Regions from separate parts of the Paenisporosarcina sp. P4_D4 genome, predicted to be linked through region 1. Evidence: riboswitches for the same ligand, from Rfam matches in the RefSeq annotation. Region 1 holds a riboswitch; the other holds the start of a gene.
The links. Region 1 has a riboswitch for cyclic di-GMP ahead of AC1DSL_RS08540 (OmpL47-type beta-barrel domain-containing protein). Riboswitches for the same ligand answer to the same signal wherever they lie in the genome.

Region 1 (15,062 bases):
TCCATGTTAACTCCACATTGTTGACATTAGTAAATTTACTAGTAAGTACAGGTGGTTCTACGACTGGCCAAATCACATTAATACCTACTATGCTGCCGACAGGTGATTCAGCGAAACGGTCACTGTATGAGCGAACCTCATATTCGTAATCCCCTTCTGGCATATCGAAAAATGTAACAGTCGTGCTAGGTACAGTTTTTGTCAAAATCAATTCGCCATTAACGTTTTGATACACTTTATAGCCGGTTGCATAAGCCACTGCATCCCATGTTAGTTTAATATCATTTCCGTTTACGATGCTTTTTTTAAGATTTCCAGGAGCCTGCATGGTTGGATATATCATCGTACCAACTATTTCACTGCCTACTGGAGATTCATTAAAACGATCACTATAGGAATGAACTATATACTTGTAATCGCCCTTAGGCATATTAGCAAATGTCGTTGATGGTCCTGTTGTTGTTTTGACTAACTCTAGCTGACCATTCTTTTCTTGATAAACTTTATAGGAAGTTGCAAAGGTTGAAGCTTCCCATCTCAACGTTAAATCGTTGCCGTTCGCAATGCTTGATGTCACATTTTGCGGAGCTTCCATCGTATGCTCATCCACAGTCACCTTTTGCAAAGTACCTTCTGTCGATTCTCCAAAACGTGAACTGACAGAATGGATTACATACATATGCTCGCCAGCAGGCACTTTAGAAAGTATGGTGGTTAATGCTGTTGGCGAAGACTTCAATACTTTCTGACCATCTACCAGTTCATATACTTTGTAGCCCGTTGCATATGAAGCGGCACCCCACGATAATACAACATCATTTCCATTTTTAATTTGATATGCAGTATTTTCAGGCGCATGCATCGTTGGATAAATCAATTTAAACGAGATTTCCGTTCCATATTCCGACTCTCCATGAGTAGTTGAATAGGAGTGAACCACAAATGTGTAATCTCCGGCAAGCGAGTTCGAAAAAGCAATGGATTCACTCGTTGGGTTGCTCTTAAATACTTTTTCCCCATTAATAATTTGATAGACTTTATAGCTTGTCGCCTTTTCTACATCTGTCCAGTTCAATTTGATGTCATTACCGTTAGTAATGGTGTGCGATAAATCCTGCGGAGCAAGCATCGTCTGGCCTTTCAATGTAAAGGACACTTTCGATCCTTCATTGGACTCACCAAATTTGGTAGAGTATGAATGTATCTCGTACACATAGTCACCTGACGGCATGTTCGCAAATGTGTTATTAGAAGCCGTTACTGTTTTCTTTAATGTTTTTTGTCCCGCTGTTATTTGGTAGATTCTATAATCCGTTGCGTACTCGGTAGTGTCCCAAGACAACGTAAAGGACGTATCCGTTTTTATGGTTTCTTTCAAGTTAGCAGGAGCCTTCATTGTTGGATGAATCAATTCAAATGAAATACTGCTACCTTCTTTCGATTCCCCAAAACGGTCGCTCAGTGAATACACCTCAAATTTATAACTACCAGCTGTTCTATTAGCTAGGGTTGCCGAGGTTCCAGTCACTGTACTCTTCAATACTTTTTGATTCTCTACAATCTGATAGACTTTATAGCTTGTCGCATTGTCCGCAGCAATCCAGCTTAAGACAACATCATTGCCATTCTGTATTTTATACTCCAAGCTGGCAGGTGCTTGAATCAGAACTTCATCAACTGTCAATTCGGCTCTGCTTCCCTCAGCAGATTCGCCATAACGAGTACTGTAAGAGTACACTTCATAAACGTAGTTTCCGGAAGGCATCTTCGAATACTTGGTTCCAGTTCCGGTTACCGTACTTTTCAATACTTTTTCTCCATCAATGATTTGATAGACTTTGTAACTGTTAGCGTACGGGACAGTATCCCAAGCCAACACAATATCATTTGTGTTTTCAAGCTTATATGTAAAATTGCCAGGTGCCGTCATTGAAACAGTACCTACAGTTACAGAAACCTTGCTGCTATCCCCAGACTCACCAAAGCGGTCACTGTTTGAACGGATCTCATATTCATAGTCTCCTGCTTGCACATTCGTTAATTTCACAGACGTACCAACCACCGTATTTTTCAAAACTGGCTGTCCATCCACGATTTGATATAGTTTATAATTTGCTGCATTTGCAGCTGCATTCCACTTGAATGTGATGTCGCTCCCATTTGTCACATAATACGTAAAATTGGCAGGAGCTTTTATCGTAGGATAAACAACTTCCACTTGAACTGATTCTGAAAGCGGAGATTCCCCATACAATGCATTTACTGCTGTAACTGCATATATGAAGTCCCCTTCAGGAGCGTTATTAACAGTGAATGTCGTTTTGTTCTGAGTAGTTGTTACTAGTGTTTTCTGTCCGTCAACTGAAAGCTGGTAAAGATTATAAGTCTCTGCATATGCAGATGACCCCCAGCTCAAGGCGATATCATTTCCGTTCTTGATTGTTTGTGTCAATGTTGAAGGGGCAATCATTTCCGGGTAAAGAATTTCTACCGATACAGGTGCACTCGGGCCTGACTCCCCTTCTGGACTCATCGTAGAAACAACATATCGAGTAGTCCCTTCAGACAGATTATTTAAATTGAAACTTGGAGAGGTGCTATTGCCAAGCAGGTTCAGCTGCCCCTCTTGAATTTCATATACATTGTATCCGGTAGCACCGAATACAGAACTCCACGTAAGTTTCACGTCATCTGGTGTCACTTGTTGGGCAGCCAGATTACTTGGCGGCAACATATTGCTGTTCGTTGCTGCAAATGCAGCTGCAAATGGGTTAATCATTTGAATCAAAAGCAGCAATAGCGCCAAATAGGACGTCAATTTAATTGTTCGATTATTCATTCCATAACCTCTCCGCTTCTTGAATTCCAAAGAAAAAGAACCTTCAACAAGGTTCATAGAATCGGTCTATGATTCCTTGTGGCAACCGGCTACCTTCATGTAAATCTACATGTTTCAGGCCCTTGGCTTTGCGTCCCATGGTTTCCCAATGGTTTGCCTTTTTCACTTGGTTTTTTATAATATATTTAAATCTTACTACCCTCTTTTTAACATCAAAATAACAGGCACAAATAACCCTTATATAAACAAAAAGACCTATATTGGGTCTTTTAAAAAAGAGACCCTCGTAAACAAGGATCTCAATTTTAAAAAGTAAAAATTAACGAAGAAGTTGTAGAACGCCTTGAGGCTGTTGGTTAGCTTGTGCTAACATCGCTTGTGCAGCTTGACCAAGAATTGAATTCTTAGTTTGCTCCATCATTTCTTTTGCCATGTCAACGTCACGGATACGAGATTCCGCAGCAGTTACGTTTTCTGCAGTAGCATTTAAATTGTTTATAGTATGCTCAAGACGATTTTGATGTGCACCAAAAGTAGATCTTGCAGTATTAATAGTTTCAATTGCTGTTTCAATTGCTGCAGTTCCAGATGTAGGAGTTAAACCTGTTGCACTAACTTGTTTTCCAACTGCGAATACATCCGTATCTAAATCACTTATTACGATATCAATTGTTCCAGCAAATACTTTTGTACCGTTAAAGCTTGTATCAGAAATAATCTTATCCGCTTGCGTTACAAGTTCAGTCATTTCAAGTTCAAGGTTTGCAATGTCTTTTACATTATAAGTACCATTTTCTTTTTGGACTGACAATTCTTTTAGACGAACTAGCATATCACTTACTTCACTCAATGCTCCCTCAGCTGTTTGAATGTAAGATATACCGTCTTGTGCATTTTTAGAAGCTTGTTCTAACCCTCGAATTTGACCTCTCATTTTCTCCGAAATTGAAAGTCCTGCTGCATCATCAGCCGCACGATTAATACGAAGACCTGAAGATAATTTCTCCATGTTTTTCGATTGCGCATTGCTTGCTGCCCCTAATTGACGATGTGTGTTAAGTGCTGCGATGTTGTGATTAATTCTCATTTTTGTTACCTCCGTGTAATGTTTTTTTGTTTTTTGCAAGTGTCCAAATCCGTTTGGACTAGCTTACATAATTTATATCGGAGGCTTTTGATAAATGTTTAGCGTTTTTTGAAAATATTTCTATAAATTTTATAAAAATAAAAAGCCCGCAAAAATCCTGCGGACATTCCCCATAATATTACTTTTTCATATTCAAGAAATCGCTCAAGTTAATGACATTCGATGTCGCTCGTCGATTCTCTTCCTGAATTTCTAGATAGACTTCCTTTCGGTGGATGGTGATATATTTTGGTGCTTTAATACCGAGTTTAACCATTTCTCCTTCAATAGCAGTAACGAAGATTTCAATGTCGTCATCAATAATAATGGATTCGCCTTTTTTTCTTCCAAGCACTAACATCTGCTACACCTGCCTTTTTTCAGCACTTTGAAATAAAGGTTGCTTAATTAGGTAGTCTTTATTATCCAATACAATTTGCATGCCAAGCTGTCTGTTGTTATTAATGACAAGTGGTGCTTTTAAGTTAGTTGTCGCATCTTTTATTTCGCCCTTTGCTGTAACCGTTGTTAAGACGATTGCATCTGTTGGATCATTCAACTCAAGTTTATCAACCATTTGATCTTCTAGTTTGATGTCATATTCCTTAAAAAATGAGAAAGGGTCTACCAAAAAGAAGTTTACTTCTACTTCCTCTATCGATTGCAGGAAGTAGAATGGGGATTCCCCTTTTTCATCAGCCGGCATCAATGCATACTTTTTATATTCCTCAAATCCTGGAATTCCTTTATTGAATGTAATGATACTGCTATCTGCTACCTCTATTTCTCCAAAACGTGTCGTTTGAATCTTCATAAGCGGCTCCTTTCATCTTGTAAAGATTTTCTATTTAATTCTATTTTTACACAAATCAGTTTCACTAGACAGCAAAACTATTTCTTGATGGTTTTTTCACATGCGGATATATGTACTTTAGTTCACTATTTCCAGGGGGATTAAATTAATGAAAACCAAAGGGATAGCATTGTACTAAACGTAAAAAAAGGCACAATTCTCATAGATGAATTACGCCTTTTAGGAAATTATTTGTTTTTGAAAAAAGCGAGAACAACTTAACGCATTTCATTCAGGAGGTCGTCGAGGCACTCGTATTGTGAGGCTACTCCTTCAACAACTCCCATTTCCATTACTTGCTGAAGTGCTTCGATGGACGCAAATTGAGAACGTGATATAAGTTTCGTCTTTCCTTCGTGTTCAACGAATTCCATTGTTATCTGCATCTCTGGCAAACTATCTACAGTATTACCTTCTTCGTCTGCAAACATGTCCATATAGACGATTTTTTCAGGTGCATTAATCTCTTGGAATACAGCTTTCCCCCATGATTCGTGGCCAAAAAAGTCACCTTGGCCCTCATCGATGCACCTCATGCAATAATGCCATACACCGTTAGGCTCAAACTCAAATTGACGATTTTCTGTTTGCCATCCACGAGGTCCCCACCATTTTGCCAAGTACTCTGAATTCGAAAACGCCTTAAATACAAGATCTCGTGGTGCATTGAACACTCTATCAATGACAAGCTCTCGCCCGTCTACACTGGCCGTGACACCATTGATTACTTTATTTTCAGACATGTTAATTCCTCCTATCAGAAATTTTTGTAACAAGTAATTAATTCGATGGTGCATCCTTCTTTTCCTTGTACATCGAATAAATAATACCTTCATGCTGTCAAAGATATTCTTGCCTATTCGTAAGCCTGACCGAATCCCTCACTCTCTGATAGAGTGGGGGATTTTTGTAATATTTTTAAGGATATCAGCTGGGGATATCAAGGATTCGCGGGTGTTTATCGAGGATTCATCTTGTGATATCTTCATTTCTGAAGGGATATCTTGAAATGTGTCTGGGTTATCTAGAAATCGAGTACTCATATCTAAAATTCACGAAATCCGCACAATTCAAACGCGCTGAAATGGTGCCATTTGCATCGCAAATGGCACGTTACTGTGGGTTAATCGCTGGAATCAAGGATTCGTCGTGTGTATTTCACCTTATTAAATAAAGCCTTTGTATAAGCAAGGCGCATTCCGCACTTCACTTTATTCACATATCTATTCCCACGATTTCATTTAAATTTGTATTACCCGGGAAATAGTTTTTAGTCCAATCATTAAACGGCTTTTTCTTTTCCAATATTTGCTCATAAAATTCTTCTTCATGGACAGAGGAACGAATAACTAAAAGTCATTCCTAATAGGTTGTCTCAGGTAAAAGACAAAAGGCATCCGGATGGTCTTAATCCGGATGCCTTTTGTAATCATGATCTGTCCAATCCATTCCATGCTTTTTCTTTCTCATCATCAAATACGCACTTGATTATTTCTTTTCTTTTGGCCAAATGCCAATTGGAGATTTGCGAAACAGTCCAAAATCGTTCCATGCAAAGACCCCAAACATGGGTCTTAGTCTAAGCCTCATCATTAATTCTACATAGCCTATAATGCAAGGAGTTGGAAATTGGTATCTTTATTGTGTATTAAAAAGTTAACCATTATTAAGAACTAGTTAACTTTATAATACTGACGCACTAAATAGTTCTTTAAAGAACTGAAAGTAGATACTCTTCAGATAGCGAAAAATCACCACGAAGATTTTTTAAAAGAACCAGTTACCGAAAAAGCCTCTTCTACAGCATCGTCGGTTGAACGAAGTGCGACGATTTCTGCTCGTGCAACATCGGTTACGCGAAGTGCGGCGATTTCTGCTCGTGCATCGTCGGTTACGCGAAGTGCGGCGATTTCTGTTCGTGCACCGTCGGTTACGCGAAGTGCGACGATTTCTGTTCGTGCACCGTCCGTTTCGACAAGTGCAACGATTTCTGCTCGTGCGCCGTCTCCGGGAAGTTCGGCGTCTTTTGTTCGAGCATCGTTCGTTACTAAAAGTATCCTGGAACATGAAGTTGCTTAACCCTCTAGAGTTAGATAGTTCGACTGCATTTTTAATGCCGTCAACATTAAAACGTGACATTTTCAAACCTCCCTTCATCTTTATATTAGAGAAAGAAAAAAATCAATTTTACTTTAATTCAAACTCGTGCTGATACACATTTCTTTCTCATATAGTAAGTTACGAAATTGTACTAATTACGGTAGAGACAAACGCATATTATTTAAAAATAAATATAATTTCGTTTCTTTTCTTGGCATCTTTTATTCTTGTTTCATACGAATATTATAAAAATGAAAGGAAGAATTCGCGTGGATAATGTCGTGGAAATACCTGTATATCAGCTTTTTATTAATCCTATCGATTTAAGGGAACTTCGAAGAGAAATTTGGACGGATGATCCCGTTTCCGCGAAGCTAACGATAAACAAAAAGAAACATGATATCGATATTGCGTATCGTGGCTCGCATATCCGGGAGTTTCAAAAGAAGTCATATCACATTTCGTTTTATAAACCAAATACGTATAGAAATGCCAAAGAAATTCATATCAACGCAGAATATAAAGATCCGTCTCTAATGAGAAATAAATTATCGCTCGATTTTTTCAATGATATAGGGTGCTTATCTCCAAAATCTCGATTTGTAAATATAAAATTAAATGGGAAAAATGAGGGGATATATTTGGAATTAGAATCAGTGGATGAATATTTCCTTGCGAATCGACAACTACCGAAAGGACCTATATTCTATGCGATTGACGGAGATGCTAACTTTTCGTTAATGAGTGATCTTGATAAAGATGTAAAAAAATCACTTAAATTTGGCTATGAAAAAAAATGTGGTACAGAACAAGATGAATTTTATTTACAAGAATTTATTATTAATATTAATACCATTTCAAGAGATGATTTTGAAAAAGAAATTGTGAAATACCTAAATGTTGATCAGTATCTTAGATGGTTGGCTGGCGTTGTTTTCACCCAAAATTTTGATGGTTTTGTTCATAACTACGCACTATACCAAAATAGTGAAACGAGACTATTCGAAGTCCTCCCGTGGGATTACGATGCAACATGGGGAAGAGATGTAAACGGGGAAGTAATGGAGGAGGATTATTTACGAATCGAAGGATTTAATACGCTAACTGCAAGAATTCTCGATGTAAAAACATTCCGCGGTCAATACAAAAACTTGCTAGAAGTCATTATAAACAACCAATTTAATGTAGACTATTTGAAACCGAAAATACAAGGTCTGCATGAATTGATAAGACCATATTTTCTTGAAGATCCCTATAAGAAAGATGATATCCTTTTATTTGATAAAGAACCGGAGTATATATTGAATTTTATTGAAGCACGGGCGAATTATATTAAAGGGAAATTAGATACATTAGATTAAGTAGTTTCATCCCTTACACCACCCTCCTATATTTGGTAAGGGGTGTTCTAGTTGAATCAAATTACTAGTAACACCAATAATGCTCCTAGTATTTTTACCCCTAACTCCTTCATGTAGTAATAAAACTTTATTAAAAATTTCCACTGAATCTAACAACACAAAAAAGACCCGATCCAATAAAAAATGGACCGGGTCTACTTGCGTAGATTTATTGTGAACTTACTCTTGTTCGGCTTTTCAGTTTCTAGTATCTATTCAACCGTAACCGACTTCGCCAAGTTACGAGGTTTATCCACGTCACAGTCACGGTGAAGTGCTGCGTAGTAGCTGATCAGTTGTAAAGGAATTACCGAAACAAGTGGAGTCAACAATGGGTGCACTTTTGGCAGTACCAATGTGTCGCCTTCTTCTTCCATGCCTTCCATCGCAATGATACATGGGTTTGCGCCACGTGCTACGACTTCTTTAACGTTTCCACGGATGTTCAAGCTTACTGCTTTTTGTGTCGCCAATGCAAATATCGGAGTACCATCTTCAATTAGAGCGATCGTTCCGTGTTTCAATTCGCCACCTGCAAAGCCTTCAGCTTGGATGTATGAAATCTCTTTTAGTTTCAATGCGCCTTCCATGCTGACACAGAAGTCCAAGTTTCGGCCGATGAAGAATGCGTTTCGAGTAGTTGATAGGAAGTCACGAGCGATTTGCTCCATTTCTTCTTTTGAATCAACCATCGCTTGAACGGCATTAGCTACGATACCAAGTTCTTTAACGAAATCGAAATCTACTGTACGTCCCGCTTTTTTAGCCGCTACTGCTGCAGTAAGAGCAAGTACAGCGATTTGTGCTGTGTAAGCCTTCGTTGACGCTACAGCGATTTCAGGACCTGCATGCAATAACAATGTGTGATCTGCTTCACGTGAAAGTGTAGAACCTTGTACGTTTGTTACTGTTAACGTTGGGTGGCCCAATTCTTTGATTTTCACCAATACTTGACGGCTATCCGCAGTTTCACCAGATTGAGTGATGAACATGAACAATGGTTTTTCAGATAGCAACGGCATGTTATAGCCGAATTCACTTGAAATGTGAACTTCTACTGGAATACCCGCAATTTTCTCGAAGTATTCTTTTCCTACTAAACCAGCATGATAGCTAGTTCCTGCTGCAATAATATACATACGATCCGCTTCATTTAAAGCAGTCAAGATTGCTTCATCGATTTCAAGCTCGCCTTGTTCGTTCTGGTAAGCTTGGATGATTTTACGCATAACAGCCGGTTGCTCGTCAATTTCTTTCAGCATGTAATGTGGGTATGTGCCTTTTTCGATATCGCTCATATCCAGTTCAGCTGTATAAGCTTGACGCTCTACTACCGAGCCATCTAATTTTTGAATTTCAACAGACTCTTTTTTCACAATAACCATTTCTTGATCATGAAGCTCTACATATTGGTCTGTTACTTGTAACATCGCCATTGCGTCAGACGCTACAACGTTGAAGTCGTCACCAAGACCAACTAATAATGGGCTCTTGTTTTTCGCAACATAAATTGTTTGTGCTTCTTCTGAATCCAATAGCGCGATTGCGTATGATCCGTGCAACAAGCCAAGTGTATGGCGGAATGCTTCACCAGTAGTCATGCCGTCTTTAGAGAATTTCTCAATCAACTGAACAATGACTTCTGTATCCGTGTCGGACTTCATTTCCATGCCAGGTAAATATTCTTTTTGAAGCAAATGATAGTTCTCGATAACTCCGTTATGAACCAGCGTATAGCGACCTGATTCACTTTGGTGTGGATGGGCATTCAATTGGTTAGGGACTCCGTGAGTCGCCCAACGCGTGTGGCCGATACCAGTTTTTGCATGCACATCATTTTCTACTGCTTGACGTAAGTCTGCAATGCGTCCTTTTTCTTTGAATACAGTTACACCATCTTCATTGCGAACGGCAATACCAGCTGAATCGTAACCGCGGTATTCCAATTTTTCCAACCCTTTTAATAAAATTTCTTTTGAATCTAACTCTCCGATGTATCCTACAATTCCGCACATAATTTAAAATCCTCCAATAATTTAATCATAATAAAATAAGCGTTCTGCTAAGCGTGCAGACGCTGTTCGTGTGCCCTCTTCTTCCTTTAATCGCAAAATCACTTCTGCGGTTTAAGAATCAGAATTACGACCGGGCATCGCGGCCGGGAGGTATCCGCCGAATCTTCGATACTCCTCCTCCTCGTCTGCTGAAGATCCATTTCCGTCCGATTTCTTCAGCTCAGGCGCTATCATTGTTTTCCGATTTTTTTGACGTGCGTAAATTCACTCCTTCTGCACGGTAACGTTAAAGTAGTCAGTTGTCAATGACTTACAATTCACGTCAGCACACCTATCATACTGAATTCACATACATACGTCAATACAGTACATACCCTCAATATATTCCAAAGAAACATGAAAGTCTAAGAAAACAGCCTTTTAAAATTTACCATCCGTTTTTCCTAGTTTAATTAAACATTTTATATATTCTCAATGACCATTTTTCACCAGGTATCTTGTTATGAGATGGCCTTTCAATCATTCTTAAATAACAATTCTCCCCATTTTCCCGGGACACGAGCAGTTCGAGGAAGCAAGTAAATGAACACCGGAGTGCACTAAAAGTGCATGAGGATGTGAGTGAGCGCAGCTGACAAAGAAATGCGACGTGTAACACACCATTTTTCCGAGACACGAGCAGGTCGCGGAAGCAAGCGAGCGAACACCGGAGTGTACATAAGTACATGAGGATGTGAGTGAGCACAGCTGACAAAGAGATGCGACGTTGTAGCACCCATTTTCCCGGGACACAAGAAGTTCGAGGAAGCAAGTAAATGAACACCGGAGTGCACTAAAAGTGCATGAGGATGTGAGTGAGCGCAGCTGACAAAGAAATGCGACGAGTAACACACCATTTTCCCGAGACACGAGCAGGTCGCGGAAGCAAGCGAGCAAACACCGGAGTGTACATAAGTACATGAGGATGTGAGTGAGCGCAGCTGACAAAGAGATGCGAAGTGTATCGGGAAAATGGAAAAGAGCCGCATCTCTGCGACTCTTACAAACCCGTTATAGCACCAAATACCAACGCCAACGCAATGACAAAAGCGGGGTGCAACTTCACTTTTTCCAATAGAACGAAACTTGCCGCCATCAAAAACAAAGTATAACCGGGACCAACACCTTCAACTGATTCCTGCGCAAACTGGATGGTCATGAAACCTAGCAAAACAGCGATAACTGGTCGAATAATCTTCGTTAAGTTTTTCACTTCCGGTTCGTCTTTGTACTTAAGCAGGATGGCCATCATGCCAATCATCAGGAGTAAAGACGGGGCGACGCTCGCGAACATCGCGACGATAGATCCGAGCACTCCCGCTTCCGTGTACCCAATATACCCCGCCATTTTCGTAGCAATTGGACCAGGCAAGGAATTGCCAATCGCGACCACTTCACTAAATTCCTGCGTGGTTAACCATTCATAATTCCCTACCACTTCATGCTCTACTAATGGAATCGAAGCTGGTCCTCCACCATAACCGAGGATACCAGGAATGAAAAATGCCAAAAACAAGTGCCAATAAATCATGCTTTTTCCCTCCTTTTCAGGAGCGGTGAAAAGACGATAAGGATACAAACCAAAATGACAATAGCCGGATGGATTTGCAAACCTTCTATTAGAATGCCGGATAACACGATCAATAATATGGCGCGCATCCAACCGAGAGTTTCTCCTGATTTCTTAACAAAATCCCAAGTCAATACGGCAAGCATGACCGCAACAACCGGTACGACGGACGCTGACATATGTTGAACCCAGGGAATATCTTTATATGTTTGCAATAATCCTAAAAAAACAATCATCAATACAACTGTTGGTATGATAGATGCCACAAGGGCAATCAAGCATCCCCAGACACCCGCTATCCGGTAGCCAATATATCCAGCGATTTTAGTCGCAATGGGACCTGGCAACGTGTTGGCAAGAGCTAAAGTGTCGCCGAACTCGTCATCCGTCATCCATTCATATTTTTTCACGACTTCCTGATGGACCAATGGAATAGAGGAAGGACCCCCTCCAAATCCAAGCATGCCGGTGCGAAAGAAAGCCAGCGCGATATTGCGGTAAAGACCACGACGTGGACGTCCCGTAGCGTTCTTCACCCCAGCACGTTCTACCAAGCCGCGATGGCTCCGTCTGTTCGGGATTCTGTGCCACCTTGAAGCACACCCGTCTCAGGGTTTCGCCAAATTATTTGCCCACGTCCAAAACTGCCGCCATCGGATGTTACGTGAATGTCATGTCCTTTTCTAACCAAACTCTGAACCAAGTAGTTCGGAAACTCCGGTTCTACGTGGACAGTCTTTCCTTTCATCCACTGCCAGCGTGGCATATCCAACGTTGCTTGCGGATTTAATAGGAAGTCAACTGTATTTGTGACCACTTGGAAATGCCCTTGGGGTTGCATGTATCCCCCCATCACACCAAACGGTCCAACAGCCTGACCATCTTTCGTCAGGAAGCCAGGAATAATCGTATGGTACGTTCGCTTGCCTGGCTTCAGCACGTTCGGATGTGTTTCATCCAGTGAAAAATCATGCCCTCGGTTTTGCAGTCCGATGCCTGTGCCTGGAATCACGATACCCGAGCCGAAGCCCATATAGTTACTTTGGATGTAAGAAATCATGTTTCCTTCGTCATCCGCAGCGGCTAAATAAACCGTTCCGCCTTTTGGCAACTCATACGGTTCAGGGTTTGTTGCAGTCTCCCCAATGACACCTGCTCGTTTTGCAGCGTATTCATCTGACAGCAGATGTTCGACACTTACAGGCATTGCTTCAGGTTCTGTAATGAATGCCTGGCCATCTGTAAATGCCAGCTTCATCGCTTCGATTTGTCGGTGGAATGTGTCCGCATCCTGCCAAGCAGGTGGATCAAATTGCTTGAATACGTTCAACGCCATCAACGCAACCATTCCTTGCCCGTTCGGTGGAATTTCCCACACATCGTAACCTCGGTAGTTTGCTGAAACAGGCTCAACCCATTGCGGTTTATATGTAGATAAATCTTCTTTTGTTAAGTATCCGTCATGCTTTTTGAAGAATGCATCGATTTTGTCGGCAATTTCGCCTTCGTAGAAATCACGCGCATTCGTTTCACCAATTGCACGCAACGTTTTTGCATGGCCTGGTGAAGACCAGACTTCCCCGATTTCAGGCGCACGACCGTCCGGTGCGAACGTTTCGAACCAGGCAGCAAATTCTTCGGCCGTGAACGTTTCTTTGTACTTCTTATAGGCAGCTTTCCAATACTTGCCGAGAATCGGTGACAATGGATAGCCTTCTTCTGCGTATCGAATTGCTGGAACGAGCACGTCCTTTAATGAAAGTTTCCCGAATTTCGCGGACAATTCAGCCCACGCAGCTGGAACCCCAGGAACCGTCACTGGAATGACGCCAAAAACGGGCATTTTTTCATGCCCTTTATCGCGGATGGCTTCAGCAGAAATCGATTGCGGTGCAGGACCGGAGGCATTCAGACCATGCAACTTGTCCTTTGACCATACGAGGGCAAATGCATCGCCACCGATACCGTTTGAAGTGGGTTCTACTACAGTTAATGCGGCAGCTGTTGCAATGGCAGCATCAATTGCATTTCCGCCTTTCTGCAATATTTCAAGACCAGCCTGTGCTGCAAGTGGCTGTGAAGTGGCGACCATGCCTTTTTTCGCGAATACCGTATGTCGCTTCGCAGCAAATGGGTGGTGTAAGTAATCCATGATGTTCCCCCTTAAGTTTGGTCAGTTCAATGTTTAAATTTTTGTTCCTGAAAAATGACAAGCAGAAAAATGAGCTGGTTCTACTTCTTGCCAAGCCGGTTTGTCGACTTTGCATACTTCCTGCGCAATCGGACAACGTGTGTGAAATGGACATCCACTCGGAGGGTTTGCCGGATTTGGCAAATCACCCTGCAAACGAATCCGCTTAGTATTTTTTTGAACAGATGGCCTCGGAATGGCGGAAAGCAGAGCCTGCGTGTACGGGTGCAATGGATTAGCAAACAAATCTTTTACCGTGCCGAGCTCCACCGTGTTGCCCAGATACATAACCAAGACCCGATCACAGAAATAACGGACAACGCCCAGGTCATGTGAAATAAATAAGTACGACAGCTGGTATTTTTCTTGCAGCGACTTCAATAATTTTAACACTTGCGCCTGGACTGAAACATCCAAAGCCGAAACCGCTTCATCACAAATGACAAAAGAAGGATTCAAGGCAATCGCACGCGCAATGCCGATTCGTTGCCGTTGTCCGCCACTGAATTCATGCGGATACCGTTCAAAATGTTCTTCTTTCAATCCGACTTCTTGTAGTAAATCCAATACACTCGCTCGCTTTTCTTTTGCAGACATGTTTGTATGCATTGTAAATACTTCTTCCAATGCATGACCGATCCGTTGGCGTGGATTTAGGGACGCATATGGATCTTGGAAAATCATCTGCATTTCTTTGACGAATTTCAATTTTTCTTTACGTTTTAAATCTTGTATTTCTTCGTCACGAAAGTGGATTTTTCCTTCCGTCAATTCTTCCAGTCCTAAAATGGCTCTACCCAGAGTTGATTTTCCACAGCCCGATTCGCCAACCACTCCCAGACTTTCCCCTTCAAACAATTGAAGTGACACATCTTCTACAGCTTTCACGTGGCCTTGAACGCGTTTCAAAATACCGCCTTTAATAGGAA
Region 2 (15,062 bases), on a different contig from region 1:
AAACCAATAATCAAGTGACGACAGGCAAACAGCTACACCGCCCATCTGATGATCCGAATGGCGTAAGTAAGGCTATGAACCTGAAAAGTGCACTTGTTGCTAATGATCAATTTGAACGTAATACCAATGAGGCTAACCTTTGGTTGGATGAATCAGGTCAGACGATTAACGACATGGTAAATGTCATGCAGAAAGTACGTGAACTAGGAGTCCAAGGAAATAACGGGATTCTTTCGGATTCTGATCGTAATATCGTTGCAATAGAAGTGGAAGAATTGACCGAGCAAATTCGTCAATTTGCCAATTCAAAAGTAAACGGCAAATATATATTCAATGGTTTAAAAACGGATGAGCCTCCTTATCCCAATAAAAATTCCTATCAAAATGATACATTTGATACGAGTGGCAAAATGTTTACGATTGCGGATGGCGTAGCAGTAAAAGCAAATGTCACTGCCGATGAGTTATTTGGAAATGCTGCTGATAATACCAATCTGTTTAACACATTGAATTTGCTAGCTTCGGATCTTCGTTCGGGTTCTGACATTCAGATGAATCAAATCGATAAAGGCATCGATCGAATGTTAACTGTAGCAGCAGATGCGGGCGCAAGAAAGAACCGCGTTGAAGGAATTGAAAATCGGATTCAAGACAGCAATATTGAACTTAAGTCCTTGTTATCAAAACTGGAAGATGTGAATTATGCAGAAGCCGTCACGAAGTTGAAAAGTGAAGAGAGTGTCTATCAGGCAAGTCTTGCTGCTTCAGCAAAAATCATTCAGCAAACTTTGATGGATTTTCTAAGATAAAGAATAAGGAGCATTCGCCATATGGTAAGTACTCCTGTTCATCTTGTTGACAAAAGAATATTAATCAAAATAAAAGTATAAAAATTCTCATTCTTATCTTTTGCACTCTATCGAAAAATATTACGGTCGGCTATTTCTTTCGCTTTCTGCGGACGAAACGCTAGCCTCCTCGGCTCAGCTGTCTATGACAGCTAAGCCTGTGGGGTCTAGCTTATTTCGTTTTTCCGCAGGAGTCTTCAGAAATAGCCGACGATCTTACTATTGAAATAATATGAAGAGATACGCAAACAGAAACGAAATCCGTTGATTGGAGTGGAAGCGGAGACTAAAGCCGTGCCCGTGAAACGCGTCCGCCGCAAAGGAAATTAACATTTTCTTGCATACGTTCTTTTTCATTAGTATTCAGTTATATTCAATCTATTTATTTTTTGTCTACAGTCTATAAGGAGCATTCGCCATATGGTGAGTGCTTTTTTGAATTTACATATTGGGTGAACGAAAATAAAACTTCATAGGAAAATTAAACAATAGAAAAAAGGATAGGATTAATGACAAAGTCACTAAACCCATCCTTCTATTTAACTTATGATTTCATTGTATTGACCAAGCCCATCATATCATCCGCAAATGAGATCGCTCTTCCTTGGGATTGCAGCAATCGTTGAGTAGAAATTAATTCGGTCATTTCATCAGTCATATCAACATTGGACATTTCGAGTGCCCCTTGAGTGATTCGGAACGAACCATCATTGTTTCCAATTTGCAGGGTACCGTTTGCTACTTGATTTGCTTCCGTTCCAGGAAGTTGATAACGGTTGGCTCCGATTTTTTCGAGCAGGTTTGGTCTGTTAATTTGGGCAATGCTCAACTGGATTTGGGTTGGCTGTTTTGAAGTATTTCGATAAGAAACTTCAAGTGTTCCGTTTTCTGTTACTTTGATGTTGTTATAATCTCCATCAAAAACAATCGGGCGGTTATTGCTATCGAGAACCGAATCACCAGAAGACGTGACCAAGTTTACTTGGTTAGAATTCAGGATCGGCTGAACTTGAAATGATCCATCTTTTGTATAGTAAGTTTTTCCTTCGGAAGCCACGCGGAAAAATGCATCATTTCCTTGAATCATGAAATCAAGAGGGCGATCCGTTTTTTTCATGGACCCTTGTTCAGTCCGAATCGACGTCTGGGAAATGATTGCACCAGAACCAACTCGAAGACCGTTCGGCGTGATTCGGCCAATTTCGTTGTGAGTTCCGGCTTGCTTTTCAATGGATTGATAAAGGGCATCTGAAAAGTTCGCTTCCTGACGTTTGTACCCGTTTGTATTTAAATTGGAAATATTATTAGCAATGATATCAATTTTTTTCTGCAATTCACGCATGGATGTTGTGGCGGAAATCATTTGGATACTCATGTATTCATACCTCCTTAGTAAATACGGCCAATCTCATTGACTGCTTTTTCCATGCTGCGGTCATATGCCTGTATGACTTTTTGATTCGATTCGAAACCTCGATAAGTGTTCATCATTTCCGTCATTGTTTGAGTCAGATCCACATTGGATTGTTCGATAAATCCTTGTTTGACGAAGGGACCGGTTAAGCCTGTACCTTCAATGGACTGAGGACCTTCTGCCGGATTTCCTTCCCAGCGTAATAATCCCTGACCCTGTTTAACTAATTGTTCAGGCTGTTCGGTATACCCAAGCCATAGACGATTTGTAGCGGAACCATTTTGTAGAATAATCTGGCCATCTTCTTGAACTGTAAATTCTTTTGAGTTCACTTGGATAGGTTGCAAGTTTTGATTCAAGACATTGTAACCGTCACTCGTTTTCAGGAAGCCGTTTTGATCAACTGAAAATTGTCCATTTCGTGTATACCGGACTTGGTCATTTTCCAGTCCAACTGCAAATACAAGAGAACCCTTTTTCTGAGTGACCGGATTCACGGGCAAACTTTCATCAAGAAGAGCAAAGTCTGTTGTATTTCCTGTGTCTTTTAGTGGTCCTTGAAGAAATGAAGGAATTCCTTCCTGTGTATATACGCCTGTATTTAAAGTGCCCACAGTGGATTGACCCATTTTCATGGTACCGCCAGTCGTGCTTTTCATTTCCATTGCTTTTATCAATTGTTCAGGAAACGCACGCAAGACATTTTGATCTTGTTTAAATCCAGGAGTACTCGCATTGGCTAAATTATTTGTCAAAATTTGTTGTTTTCTGTTATTTGCCATCATACCTGATGTGGCAGTATATAAACCACGAAACATGCCTTTTTTCTTCCTTTCAAACGCGATAGGGTTGAATATGCGTTAGCATAACACGAAGTTGACAGAAAATATAGGTCAATATTGTAAATTAAGGTAAACAAAATACAACAAAAAATAAAAATATACAAATAGACGAAAATGTGAGATTATATTTTTGGTACAAATATTACTAAAATATGACGAAATATGACACGATATGACAATTAGATTAAAATGTAGAGTTTTTATCATACCGATAACGGCAAACTTATTCGAAAGATAAGGACGCAAAGCCACGGGCCTAAGTGAAATCGATAGGGCAGCCGGGTTACCGAAGATGGAAGCTTTTAAAGTTATCCACCTTTAATTAAAGGTGGATTTTTATATGGACCAAACACTTAAACATGGGGGGTTAAAAGATGAAACTATTTCCTCAATCTTTTCAGTCATTGGAGCAGGCATTATCAAATGCCACATTAAAGCAGCGAGTTCACTCGGCTAATATCGCAAATGTCGATACACCCAATTACAAGAGCAAGCAAGTGAGCTTCAAGTCTACATTAAATGATGCAATCAATAACCAAGGCATGTCCAGTTACAAAACAAATGCAAAACATATTTCTTTCAGCAGTGAATCGTCTGATTTTAATCCGACCATAAAAGAAAATAAGTCCACACAATTCAATCCTAATGGAAACAATGTAGATATGGACTATGAAATGGCAGAGTTAGCCAAAAATCAACTATGGTATAACGCCGTAACGGAAAGAGTGAACGGCAAATTCAACAGTTTACGAACAGTAATCAATGATGGGAGGTAGCAGTTATGAGCTTATTTAATGGTTTTAATATCAGTGCATCAGGGTTAACGGCGAATCGTATGCGAATGGACGTTGTTTCTTCAAACATTGCCAATGCCAACACATCTCGTGCGCAACTTGTAAACGGCGAATGGGTACCGTATCGTCGGAAATCTGTGGAATTATCACAAAGTGGGGTATCACCATTTCAACAGCAACTTCAGTCGGCAATGAATAATCAGTCTTCTAAAATTTCGGGAGTTACTGTTTCAAAAATTGATGAAGATAAAGCACCATTTACACTTTCCTATGACCCTTCTCATCCTGATGCTGACGATGACGGGTATGTTCGTTTGCCAAATGTTGATCCGATAAAAGAAATGGTCGATCTCATGTCTGCAACACGTTCATACGAAGCGAATATTACAGCATTGAACGCTTCGAAGAATATGTTCATAAAAGCTTTGGAGATTGGTAAATAATCTATCAGATTGCTAGGAGGCACTATGGATAAATTAAGCTTGACTCAAACACCATTTATACAAAACCAATCAATCACAAAACTAAAGCCTGAAGATAAGGTGGAAGGTTTTGGTCAACTATTTAAACAAACGCTCGAAAAAGTAAATGCCGCACAGAACACATCGGATAAACTGACCAACCAATTGGTAACGGGTGAAGTACAGGATGTCCATGAAGTGATGATTGCTTCACAAAAGGCAAGTCTTTCTTTGCAACTTACCGTTCAAGTACGAAACAAGGTTGTTGAAGCTTACCAAGAAGTGATGAGAATGCAACTATGATTTTTAGGATGAGATGAGATAAATGAAAGAAAAAATATTGGTTTATAAAAACAAAATAATAGAATCATGGGGCAGTTTTTCTCCAAAAATAAAATGGTCTGTGGCCGGCACGTTTTTTATCACATTACTTTTACTTTTTGTATTTGTTTTTTTAAACTCCCGCCCGAGTTTTGCGGCGCTATATACTGGTTTGTCTCCTTCAGAGGCTGGTGAAATCAAGACGGCAATCGAAGAGCAAGGAATTCCAGTACAAGTTTCATCTGATGGGAAGTCTATCAGTGTGCCGAATGAAGAAGTGGCCAACTTAAAAGTTAGTTTGGCAGCGGACGGCATTCCGAAAAGCGGGAACGTAAACTACAGCATCTTCAGTGAAAATATGGGGTTGGGAATGACAGATCGTCATTTTGATGTAGTGGAACGAGACGCAATGCAAAACGAACTTGCTGATTTGGTTAAGCAAATTGATGGCGTAACCGAAGCAAACGTAATGATCACACTTCCAAAAGAAAATGTTTGGATATCGGATGAAGAACAAGTGGCAACGGCATCTGTTGTTGTAAAAGGTGATCCATCCTTTCAACTAGATCAGAAGCAAGTCAATGGTCTGTATCATCTAATCAGTAAAAGTGTACCCAATTTGCCTCAAGAAGAAATTGTCATAATGGATCAAAATGGTCAGGTTTTCGAGATTCAAAAAGAAAACCAACTGGATACGGCCTTATCTGTCTATCAACAGCAACGGGAAATCAAAAAGGATATTGAACGAGATATTCAGCGTGAACTGCAACAAATGCTGGGATTGACACTGGGACATGACAAAGTGGTCGTGTCAGTCATGACAACGATTGATTTCACCAAGGAAAAGCGGGAAGAAAACCTGGTTGAAGCCGTGGATAAAGAAAAGAATGAAGGCATCGATATCAGTGTAGAAAGAATTGTAGAGTCCTATTCGAGTGAAGGGGCGGCTATTGCTGATGCAACTGGGACTGGAGAGACTGAAATCGCCAATTACCCAGGGGTTGATGGTGAGGGGAATTCGAAATCCGATAAAACGGAAGAACGTATCAATCGTGAAGTCAATCGAATCAACCGCCAAATTGAATTGAGTCCATATGTCATAGATGACATAACAATCAATGTTGGAGTTGAACCTCCCAATCCTGAAAATCCGGATAGCTTAACACAACAAAATATAGATGATATCAGCAATCTCTTGAAAAACACGGTAAGTACTTCATTAAGCATGAATGGAACGCAAGTGACGGAAGAAGCGCTGGATGACCGTATATCAGTATTCGCAACGGAGTTCCAAGGAAAACCTGTGGTTGACGGTGAAGCACAGGGTGAATCTTTGTTGTCAATGAACAATATCTCGAACCCACTGTTTTGGATTATCGTTGGGGGTGTTGTCCTACTTCTGATTCTGATAGTTTTAATCTTCATAATCCGTAAAAGGAAGCGTGAACGCATGGAGGAAGAAGAAGAATATGTTCTTGATATGTTTAATCAACCTATCGAAAAAGTCAGCAACTTTGAAGAAGCTGAGGTTGACCTATCCGAGTTCAATACAAAAGCAAATCCTAAGAGAAAAACGATTGAAAAGCTTGCTACAGGTAGACCTGAAGACTTTGCTAAATTGTTACGCTCTTGGATGGCAGATGAGTAGGAGGGTGACACATGGCTAAAAATGCAAGAGAGCTAAGTGGGATACAAAAAGTTGCCGTATTGTTAGTGGGATTGGGACCGGACGTGTCTGTGGAAATTTTTAAACAGTTGACGGAACAAGAAATTGATCAAGTAACAATGGAAATTTCAAATATACGACAATTAAAAAACAGTCAAACAGAACAGGTAATCGATGAATTTTATGAAATGATTCTTGCCCAAGATTATATGAATGAAGGCGGCCTAGAATATGCAAAGGATATTCTTGAAAAAGCGCTAGGTAAAGAAAAGGCAATGGATGCAATTGGCAGATTAACGAGCAGGTTGCAAGTTAAACCGTTCAGTTTCGCAAGAAGAGCAGATCCGAATCAAATCTTGAATATTTTACAGCATGAACATTCACAAACGATTGCACTAGTACTATCGTATTTGGAACCAAAGCAATCATCGCAAATCCTTTCTGCACTGCCTCCTGAAAAGCAAGCAGAAGTAGCAAGGAGGATTGCCTTAATGGAGAGTACTTCGCCTGAGGTTATTCATCAGGTTGAACAAATTCTTGAGAGAAAGCTTTCGGCTACTGGATCACAAGATTACACATCTACCGGTGGTGTAGAAGCAATTGTTAGAGTGCTAAGTAAAGTGGATCGTGGTACCGAGAAAGCTATTCTTTCTAAGCTGGAAACCGAAACTCCTGATCTTGTTGCAGAAATCAAGAAGCGGATGTTTGTATTTGAAGACATCGTGAACTTGGATACACGTGCCATTCAACGTGTCATTCGTGAAGTTAATGATGCAGATTTAACTTACGCATTGAAAGTAGCAAGTGATGAAGTGAAGGATACGGTTTATTCCAATATGTCTACAAGACGGGCAGATCAGATTCGCGAAGAAATTGGATTAATGGGTCCTGTGAAACTCAAAGATGTAGAAGACGCACAAACAAACATTGTTACGTTGATTCGTAGTTTAGAAGAAAAAGGCGAAATCATCGTGGCCCGTGGTGAAGGGAATGAAGTGATTGTCTAATATCATTCGCTCGCATTCGCTCCCGACCAATGAAAAGAAAATAATTCATACAAAAAAAATAGAAAGCAAAACATTGGACTTGAATGAACAAGAACTCGATCCAGTTTTGCAGAAGAAACAGTTGTTAATGGAAATCGAAGCATTGGAAACACAGTACGGAGATCTTCAGAAGCAAATGAATAATGAAATGGAAAGTGCCCGAACGGAAATTGAACACTGGTGGTCAGAAAAGCAAGATGAAGCCGTGCAGGAAGCTAGAAGAATGGCAGAAGCAGCATCTGAACAAGGTTTTCAAGCGGGTTTTGAGCAGGGCAAGCTGTTAGCGGAAGAAGAATTCCGGCAAAGACGCGAGGAAATGCATGTATTGATAGAGACGGCATACGAAGAAAAGGCAAAAATTGTTCAGGAATCTGAGTCTTTCTTATTGTCACTCAGCGTTAGAGTGGCTGAGAAAGTTATCAAAAAAGAATTGAAGCAGCATGATGACCAGTTACTGAACGTCGTAAAGCAAGCCTTAAAGCATATAGAAGAGTCAGAAGATGTCACTATGCAAGTATCGCTTGAAGATTATCCGATAATTTTACCGTTTCTGGAAGAATTAAAGACCTATGTAAAAGCTGACTCAGAGTTTAAATTGGTTCCGGTTGCCAACCTTTCCAAAGGTGGCTGTATGATTCATACGGCAAGTGGTTCTTATGATGTCACGATTGACAGTCAGCTGCAGGAGATTAAAAAGCACTTACTGGCTTATTGTGAGGAGAAAACCAACGATGAACCTAAGGGAAGATGAGTACCTCGAATTATTGGAAGAGATTGAGCCAGTAAAAAAGCATGGGAAAGTGATTCAAGTTATCGGCCTGACCATTGAATCAAGAGGACCATATGCAAAAATTGGAGAACTTTGTCTGTTGTATCCGAACCACTATGAGCGGCCAATTGAAGCTGAAGTGGTCGGCTTCAAAGAAAACAAAATTTTGCTTATGCCGTTGAAGGACGTATCTCAAATAGGTCCAGGATGCCTGGTTGTTGCAACCGGATATCCACTCCAAATCAAAGTGGGACCATCTATTTTAGGAAAAGTTCTCGATGGAACGGGCCAGCCGTTGGATGAAAACATACTTCCGAAAGGGTTGAAGAAATATTCAACCAATAATACACCACCGAATCCATTGAAAAGACCGAGAATCGATAAACCATTGGAAGTTGGTGTAAGAGCCATTGATGGACTATTGACAGTTGGACAAGGCCAGCGTGTTGGTGTGTTTGCAGGAAGTGGCGTCGGAAAAAGTACATTGCTTGGTATGATTGCCCGCAATACAGAAGCTGATGTCAATGTAATTGCTCTGATAGGTGAGCGGGGCAGGGAAGTTCGAGATTTCATTGAACGCGACCTTGGTCCTGAAGGGTTAAAAAAGTCGGTCGTCGTTGCGGCAACTTCCGATCAGACGCCATTACAACGAATAAAAGGTGCTATGACCGCTACAGCCATTGCGGAATATTTCCGTGATCAAGGAAAAAACGTCATGTTGATGATGGACTCGGTGACACGCTTTGCTATGGCACAACGTGAAGTGGGACTAGCGGTTGGTGAGCCACCAACGAGTAAAGGATACACACCAAGTGTTTTTGCACTGCTGCCAAAATTGCTGGAACGTTCCGGAACGTCTAACAAGGGCTCGATTACCGCTTTCTATACAGTGCTGGTTGATGGAGACGATATGAACGAACCAATTGCCGATGCTGTCCGAGGTATTCTAGATGGGCATATTGTATTGGATCGGAAAATAGCTCAAAAAGGTCAATTCCCGGCAATCAATATTATGTCGAGTGTCAGTCGGGTCATGCATGATGTTGTATCGGACGAGCACCAGAAGGCAGCTGTTGAATTCAAAAGATTGTTGGCAGCTTATGATGCATCGGAAGATCTGATTAATATCGGCGCTTACAAAAGCGGAGCCAACAAAGAAATAGATGATGCCATCCGTTCCTATCCACTGATAAAAGAATTCTTGCAACAAGATATTTATGAAAAGACAAAGCTGGAAGAGAGTATCGACCGGCTAACAGCGCAATTTGGGGGAGCACAGACGTGACGCAATTCAACTTTAGATTTCAAAAAATATTGGATTTAAAAGAGAATGAAAAAGGCTTGGCGCAAATGGAAATGGCGGATGCCATCAAACAACAAGAAATAGGCCATCGAAAAAAAGAAGCAATCCATAAAAAAATTATGGATGCAGAACGTTTGAAAAAAGAAAAACAGCAGGATGGAGTCAACATTTCGGAATTAAGAATGTTGGTCAATTATATCCATCAACTTCAGGAGCTATTGATTTCCTTGAATCGCGAGCTGGAGCATTTACAGAACAATGTGTCGAGAAAACAAACTCATTTGCAAATGAAAGCTCAAGAAGAAAAGACATGGGGAAATCTAAAGCAACAAGAACTTACTATATATGTTGAGCAAAGCAAAATGGCAGAACAGAATTTCTTCGATGAATTGGCAAGTACAAGGTTTTACCGAACAACACAAGCAAGTTTAGCTGAAGGGTGATGAAAAAATGGAAACTATGAGTTTATCTATTCCTTCCAACATTTCAACTTCAAAGCCCATTGCATCAAAACAAAGTAGTGGGTCAGCCACGGTAAATTTCGCTGCACTATTAGGTTCTGTAACTGCAGAAGGACAAAGTGCAAGCGAAGAAAAAGTAAATCAACAGGAAGCACTGCTGGGAAAACTTCAGGATGTGTTGCAAACCTTGCAGGAAATACCGAAAGAAAATTTGTCACCTGAAGAGCAGGAAATGATGTATGTAATCGTACAGATGCTTTCTCTTCAAACGGTTCAAATAGAAAACCAGCTACATAGTGTCGAGCCTGGCCAAGTAACGAGTGATTCAGTTCAGGAAAAACTGATAAATCAGCTGAACCAGATCGATCAGGAAATTCAAAAACAATCAACTGTTACTAAATCATTCGAAGCCACTGCAGAACTTGTGGGGGTAGAAGAAAATATTTTAGCTGATCCGAAAAAATTAGAGCAGGCATTTAAACAATTGGTCGCCTTTATCCAGCAACTTGATAACGAACAGCAGGCTATTACAGGAAAACAACAGCAAAATGAAGTGGCAAAAATATTTAAACAAATGGACAGTTTTACACAACAACCAACTGACCAAACACAGTTAACTGAACCTCCAAGGAATAATGGACTGATTGTAGACACTTCACGACCACTATCAACACAATCCATTTCACAGCTTCAACAATTGGATGGTAACGCTGCACGAGTGGAACCTGTTCCAACTGAAGTGAATGTCCAAGTTTTAACTGGCGCTGCATCGGAAGTCGCAAAAGCTAGCCAAGCTCCAACGCGCCCGGAAGCAAGTGCACCACCGCCACCAGCACCAACTGTTCATATGTCAAACCTGATTGAAGAGTTAGGTGGGGTGCTGAAAGGTTCTTTCCGTTTAAATGGCACGCAAGAAGGAACGCAAATAAAAGTGAACATCTTTCCAGAACATCTCGGACAACTGGATATTCGTTTGACAGCTTCAGAAGGAAAGATTGCAGCCCAAATCTTCACCAGTAACTTACTGGCTAAAGAAGTGTTGGAACTTCAAGTGAATCAGTTAAGAAATTCATTGCTTCAGCAGGGTGTAACGCTTGATCGTATTGAAATTTCGCAACAGAGTTCGCAGCCATCATTTGGACAACAAAACGCACACCCAGATCAGCGTTTTTCACAACAACAACAGCAACAACAGCAACAACAAAAGCAAGGAAACGCATCACACAATAAAAACGGCTATCAACGAATTGAAGAAGAAGCCGCTATAGAACGTTACCATTCGTCAGAGGGATTAATGAAAGTAGATTATACAATATAACGAGGAAGGGGCATTGCAATGAATGTGAATAGTTCTAGCACGGTCAAAATGCCGAAGGCAGGCGCAACAATGCACACAGAGCCACAAAATGGACTTGGTAAAGATGCTTTCATGCAAATCCTTGTGACACAAATGAAGAACCAGAATCCTTTGGAGCCGATGAAAGATACGGAATTCATCGGACAGATGGCTCAGTTCAGCAGTTTGGAACAGTTAACAAACTTGAATCAGGCAATGAATCTGTTTATTGGTCTTCAATGGAGACAGTCACTATCCGAAAATGCTGATTTAATTGGTAACAAGGTGTATTGGGAGCGGGAAGTAAACGGGGAGTTGCAGTCAGGTGAGGGGATTGTCAAGGGACTAGAAATCGTAAATGGGGAGTTAATAGTCGAGCTTGAGGACAACATCAAGGTTCCAATCGACTCAATCCATCGTATTGAAAAAGAGTCAAAAACAATAAATGAACAGGAAATTGTCTAATCCACAAAAGGGATAAGGCAATATTTGAAAGGGGAAAAACAAATGTTACGTTCAATGTATTCTGGAGTATCAGGTATGAAAGGTTTCCAAACAAAATTAGATGTGATCGGGAACAATATTTCGAATGTAAACACGATTGGATACAAAAAAAGCACAATCAACTTCCAGGATTTATTAAGTCAAAACTTATCAGGCAGTGGTGTTAATTCGATGCAAGTTGGTTTAGGATCAATGACTTCTGCAATCAATGTGATTCATAATCCAGGTTCATTTATGACAACTGGTGTTGGATCAGATGTGGCTATAAATGGCGATGGATTCTTCGTAGTTCAAGATCCAACGGTACCGGCTAATAGTACTGCAGATCGCTATTTGACTAGAGCTGGTAATTTTGTTGTTAATGCACAAGGGAATCTTGTTACTTCACAGGGCTACAATGTAATTGGTAGACGAGAACCTGCCACAAACCCTGCAATCTACGAACCAATTAAGATTGATTCGAATACTTATGAGTCCTTTAGCATCAATCTCTTAGGTGAAGTAGTTGGTAAAGACGCGAATGGAACAGAAACAATAATTGCTTCTATCGCAATTGCACAACCTGACAATCCAGCTGGACTAAATAAATCAGGCGGATCTTTGTATGAATTAACTTCTAAAGCTGATTCACAAACACTGACTCAAATGATTGGAACTGCAACGACAAATAATGTCGAAGTGGGTTCAGGCATGCTCGAAATGTCCAATGTTGATTTGACAGAGGAATTCACAGAAATGATTATCGCTCAACGTGGTTTCCAGGCAAACTCACGTACGATTACTACTTCTGATGAAATCTTACAAGAAGTCGTAAACTTGAAACGATAAAATAGGGAGGGCAGGCTGAGAGGGATGAAGCGTCTCTCCAGCCGCTTTTAACATGATCCAATTAACGAAACTTAATCGAACACCATTTACATTAAATGCTCTTTATATCGAAAGAATTGAATCCACTCCAGATACTGTGGTCACGTTGGGGTCAGGAAAGAAAGTACATGTTTTGGAGTCAGTTGAAGAAGTAACGAATAAAGTGACAGCTTACTACCAAAAATTAAACCTTTTGCCGAGTTTGCAGAAGCCAAACTGGATGGAATGAAGGGAGGACGGTCCTAGTGGATTTCTTATCAGATGAAAATATTGAGACCATTCTATCGTCCTTGAAAAAGGAAGAACCTAAGCCGGTTAAACCCAGCAAGGAAAGAAATGTTAAAACATACGACTTTAAAAAGGCAATGCGTTTTTCACAAGATCAAATTCGAACACTAAATAGAATACATGAAAACTTTGCCCGACTGCTGACATCCTATCTTTCTACACAGCTTCGTACATTCGTGCAGATTTCTGTTACATCTGTTGAGCAATATCCTTATGAGGAATTTATCAATAATGTTCAGAAGAAATCCATTTTGGGTGTTTTTAAAGCGCCACCGCTTCAAGGAAGCATGGTTATGGAATTCTCTCCGGATGTGGTGTATGTCACAGTGGATAGAATGCTTGGTGGACAAGGGAACATCTCCCTAAAAAGCAGCGATTTAACGGAAATTGAAATCAGTGTGATTCAACGGATTTTTGTTAAAGCACTGATCAGTTTTCAAGAAGCCTGGTCGTCTGTAGTAAAACTGTCTCCGGAGTTCAAAGAAATAGAAGTGAATCCTCAGTTCTTAACCATGTTCCCGCCTAATGAAACAGTTATTATAGTAGCATTGCATGCAAAAATTGGTGATGTTGAAGGAATCATCAATATTTGTTTGCCGCATGTAGTGTTGGAGCAAATTTTACCGAAGTTATCCGCTCGCCATTGGTTGGCTAATCAGAAAAAAAACGTGGTTAATCAGGAAGTTGCAGCCTTGGAGAAGAAATTGCAAGCCACGAAACTAAATGTTAAAGCAATATTAGGTCGATCAACGATAGACGTTGGCGATTTTTTGAATCTTAAACGCGGTGATGTCATTCGCTTAAATGAGTCTTACGATGCTCCTGTAACAATATTGGTAGATGATAAACAGAAATTTTTTGCACAACCTGGGGTTTCGAAAGGACGAATGGCTGTGCAAGTAACCGAAGTTCATAGAGAAGGAGATGAATTCGATGAAAACTGATAAGTTATCTCCAGATGAAATCAAAGGTTTACTGGAGCAAAGTGGAACGGACGATGAAACGATTTCCGAGAGTTCCCTATCGAAGCGTGAAATGGAAGCATTGACAGAGTTATTGAATGTATCACTGGGAAGTTCGTCTGCAGTGCTTACCACTCTATTTTCTCAGCAAGTAAGTTTCTCTACTCCAAAACTAATCATCAGACAAAATGATCAGTTATTAACCAATACAAAAGAGCCCTTCATCGTGGTCCTGGGAGAATATGAGGGTGGCATCAACGGCTTACAAATTCTTTCCCTACATGTAGATGATGTTCAGACCATGACAAACCTGATCTCTACGGACAGCGAAGAGAAACATATCAGAAAACAATTTCAAGTGGTAGAAGAAGTGGTACAAAAAATGTTTACTTCTGTCTCACAATCAATGACTACAGTACTAGACCAAGAGGTTTCCCATTCCTTGTCATCGATGGACTTGATAGAAACACTGAAAGACTTCCCTGTTGCAAAATTTACTGATGAAAAATGGTTTGTAGAAGCAGATTTCCAACTGAAAATAGGTACTCAGGAAAATATCAGCCTTCAACTATATATTCCTGTCCGCTTGGGGAAACAAGTGGTAGAAATATTAACAGATTTATTGGAAGAAGGAAGTCATCCAGAGGAGACAAAAGAAATGCAATTTCAATCCACTACTCAAACAGATGTAACTACTAAAACGGACGAATCAGGTTCATCACCTAAAATCCAATCTGTTCAGTTTTCAAATTTCGATGAATCCGGCTCCGCACATTCAGAACCGAACAATTTGGACATGTTACTCGACATTCCACTTCAAGTAACGGTTGAACTGGGAAGAACGAAACGAATGGTGAAAGAAATTTTGAGTGTTTCCCAGGGCTCGATTATTGAACTTGATAAATTGGCAGGTGAACCTGTCGATATTTTAATCAATAACAAGTTAATCGCTGTAGGTGAAGTTGTCGTGATTGATGAAAATTTCGGCGTCCGTGTAACAGATATTTTAAGCACAGCAGAGCGTATTTCAAAACTACGTTAATGCCGTAAGTAAGGAGTTTGCCAGGTTTGATTCAAAAAAAATATGTAAAAGTACTTGCGATGATTTTACTTTTCACTTTATATGTGATGTTGACCCCGAATTTGGCAAATGCTGCTAAAGATCCGACCGTAAAAGAAT

Region 2: another riboswitch for cyclic di-GMP. It lies ahead of flgB (flagellar basal body rod protein FlgB); the one in region 1 lies ahead of AC1DSL_RS08540 (OmpL47-type beta-barrel domain-containing protein).

What each region holds. Positions count from the first base shown of each region.
Region 1 covers NZ_JBFUIO010000027.1:1,809-16,870, forward strand. The annotation lists partial or broken gene AC1DSL_RS08540 (OmpL47-type beta-barrel domain-containing protein) at 1-2,839, opposite strand, end outside; cyclic di-GMP riboswitch class I at 2,917-3,007, opposite strand; gene AC1DSL_RS08545 (flagellin N-terminal helical domain-containing protein) at 3,159-3,926, opposite strand; gene csrA (carbon storage regulator CsrA) at 4,105-4,326, opposite strand; gene fliW (flagellar assembly protein FliW) at 4,330-4,779, opposite strand; gene AC1DSL_RS08560 (SRPBCC domain-containing protein) at 5,037-5,561, opposite strand; gene AC1DSL_RS08565 (hypothetical protein) at 6,248-6,370, opposite strand; gene AC1DSL_RS08570 (CotH kinase family protein) at 7,188-8,279, shown strand; gene glmS (glutamine--fructose-6-phosphate transaminase (isomerizing)) at 8,531-10,333, opposite strand; gene AC1DSL_RS08580 (chromate transporter) at 11,373-11,903, opposite strand; gene AC1DSL_RS08585 (chromate transporter) at 11,900-12,496, opposite strand; gene AC1DSL_RS08590 (gamma-glutamyltransferase family protein) at 12,490-14,094, opposite strand; gene AC1DSL_RS08595 (ABC transporter ATP-binding protein) at 14,128-15,062, opposite strand, start outside.
Region 2 covers NZ_JBFUIO010000010.1:48,055-63,116, reverse strand. The annotation lists gene flgL (flagellar hook-associated protein FlgL) at 1-809, shown strand, start outside; gene AC1DSL_RS04930 (flagellar hook-basal body protein) at 1,393-2,223, opposite strand; gene AC1DSL_RS04925 (flagellar hook-basal body protein) at 2,238-3,080, opposite strand; cyclic di-GMP riboswitch class I at 3,311-3,395, shown strand; gene flgB (flagellar basal body rod protein FlgB) at 3,479-3,880, shown strand; gene flgC (flagellar basal body rod protein FlgC) at 3,886-4,341, shown strand; gene fliE (flagellar hook-basal body complex protein FliE) at 4,366-4,662, shown strand; gene fliF (flagellar basal-body MS-ring/collar protein FliF) at 4,685-6,328, shown strand; gene fliG (flagellar motor switch protein FliG) at 6,340-7,353, shown strand; gene AC1DSL_RS04895 (FliH/SctL family protein) at 7,346-8,143, shown strand; gene fliI (flagellar protein export ATPase FliI) at 8,124-9,446, shown strand; gene fliJ (flagellar export protein FliJ) at 9,443-9,907, shown strand; gene AC1DSL_RS04880 (flagellar hook-length control protein FliK) at 9,915-11,243, shown strand; gene AC1DSL_RS04875 (flagellar hook capping FlgD N-terminal domain-containing protein) at 11,262-11,726, shown strand; gene AC1DSL_RS04870 (flagellar hook-basal body complex protein) at 11,769-12,593, shown strand; gene AC1DSL_RS04865 (flagellar FlbD family protein) at 12,646-12,861, shown strand; gene fliM (flagellar motor switch protein FliM) at 12,878-13,864, shown strand; gene fliY (flagellar motor switch phosphatase FliY) at 13,854-14,924, shown strand; gene AC1DSL_RS04850 (flagellar biosynthetic protein FliO) at 14,951-15,062, shown strand, end outside.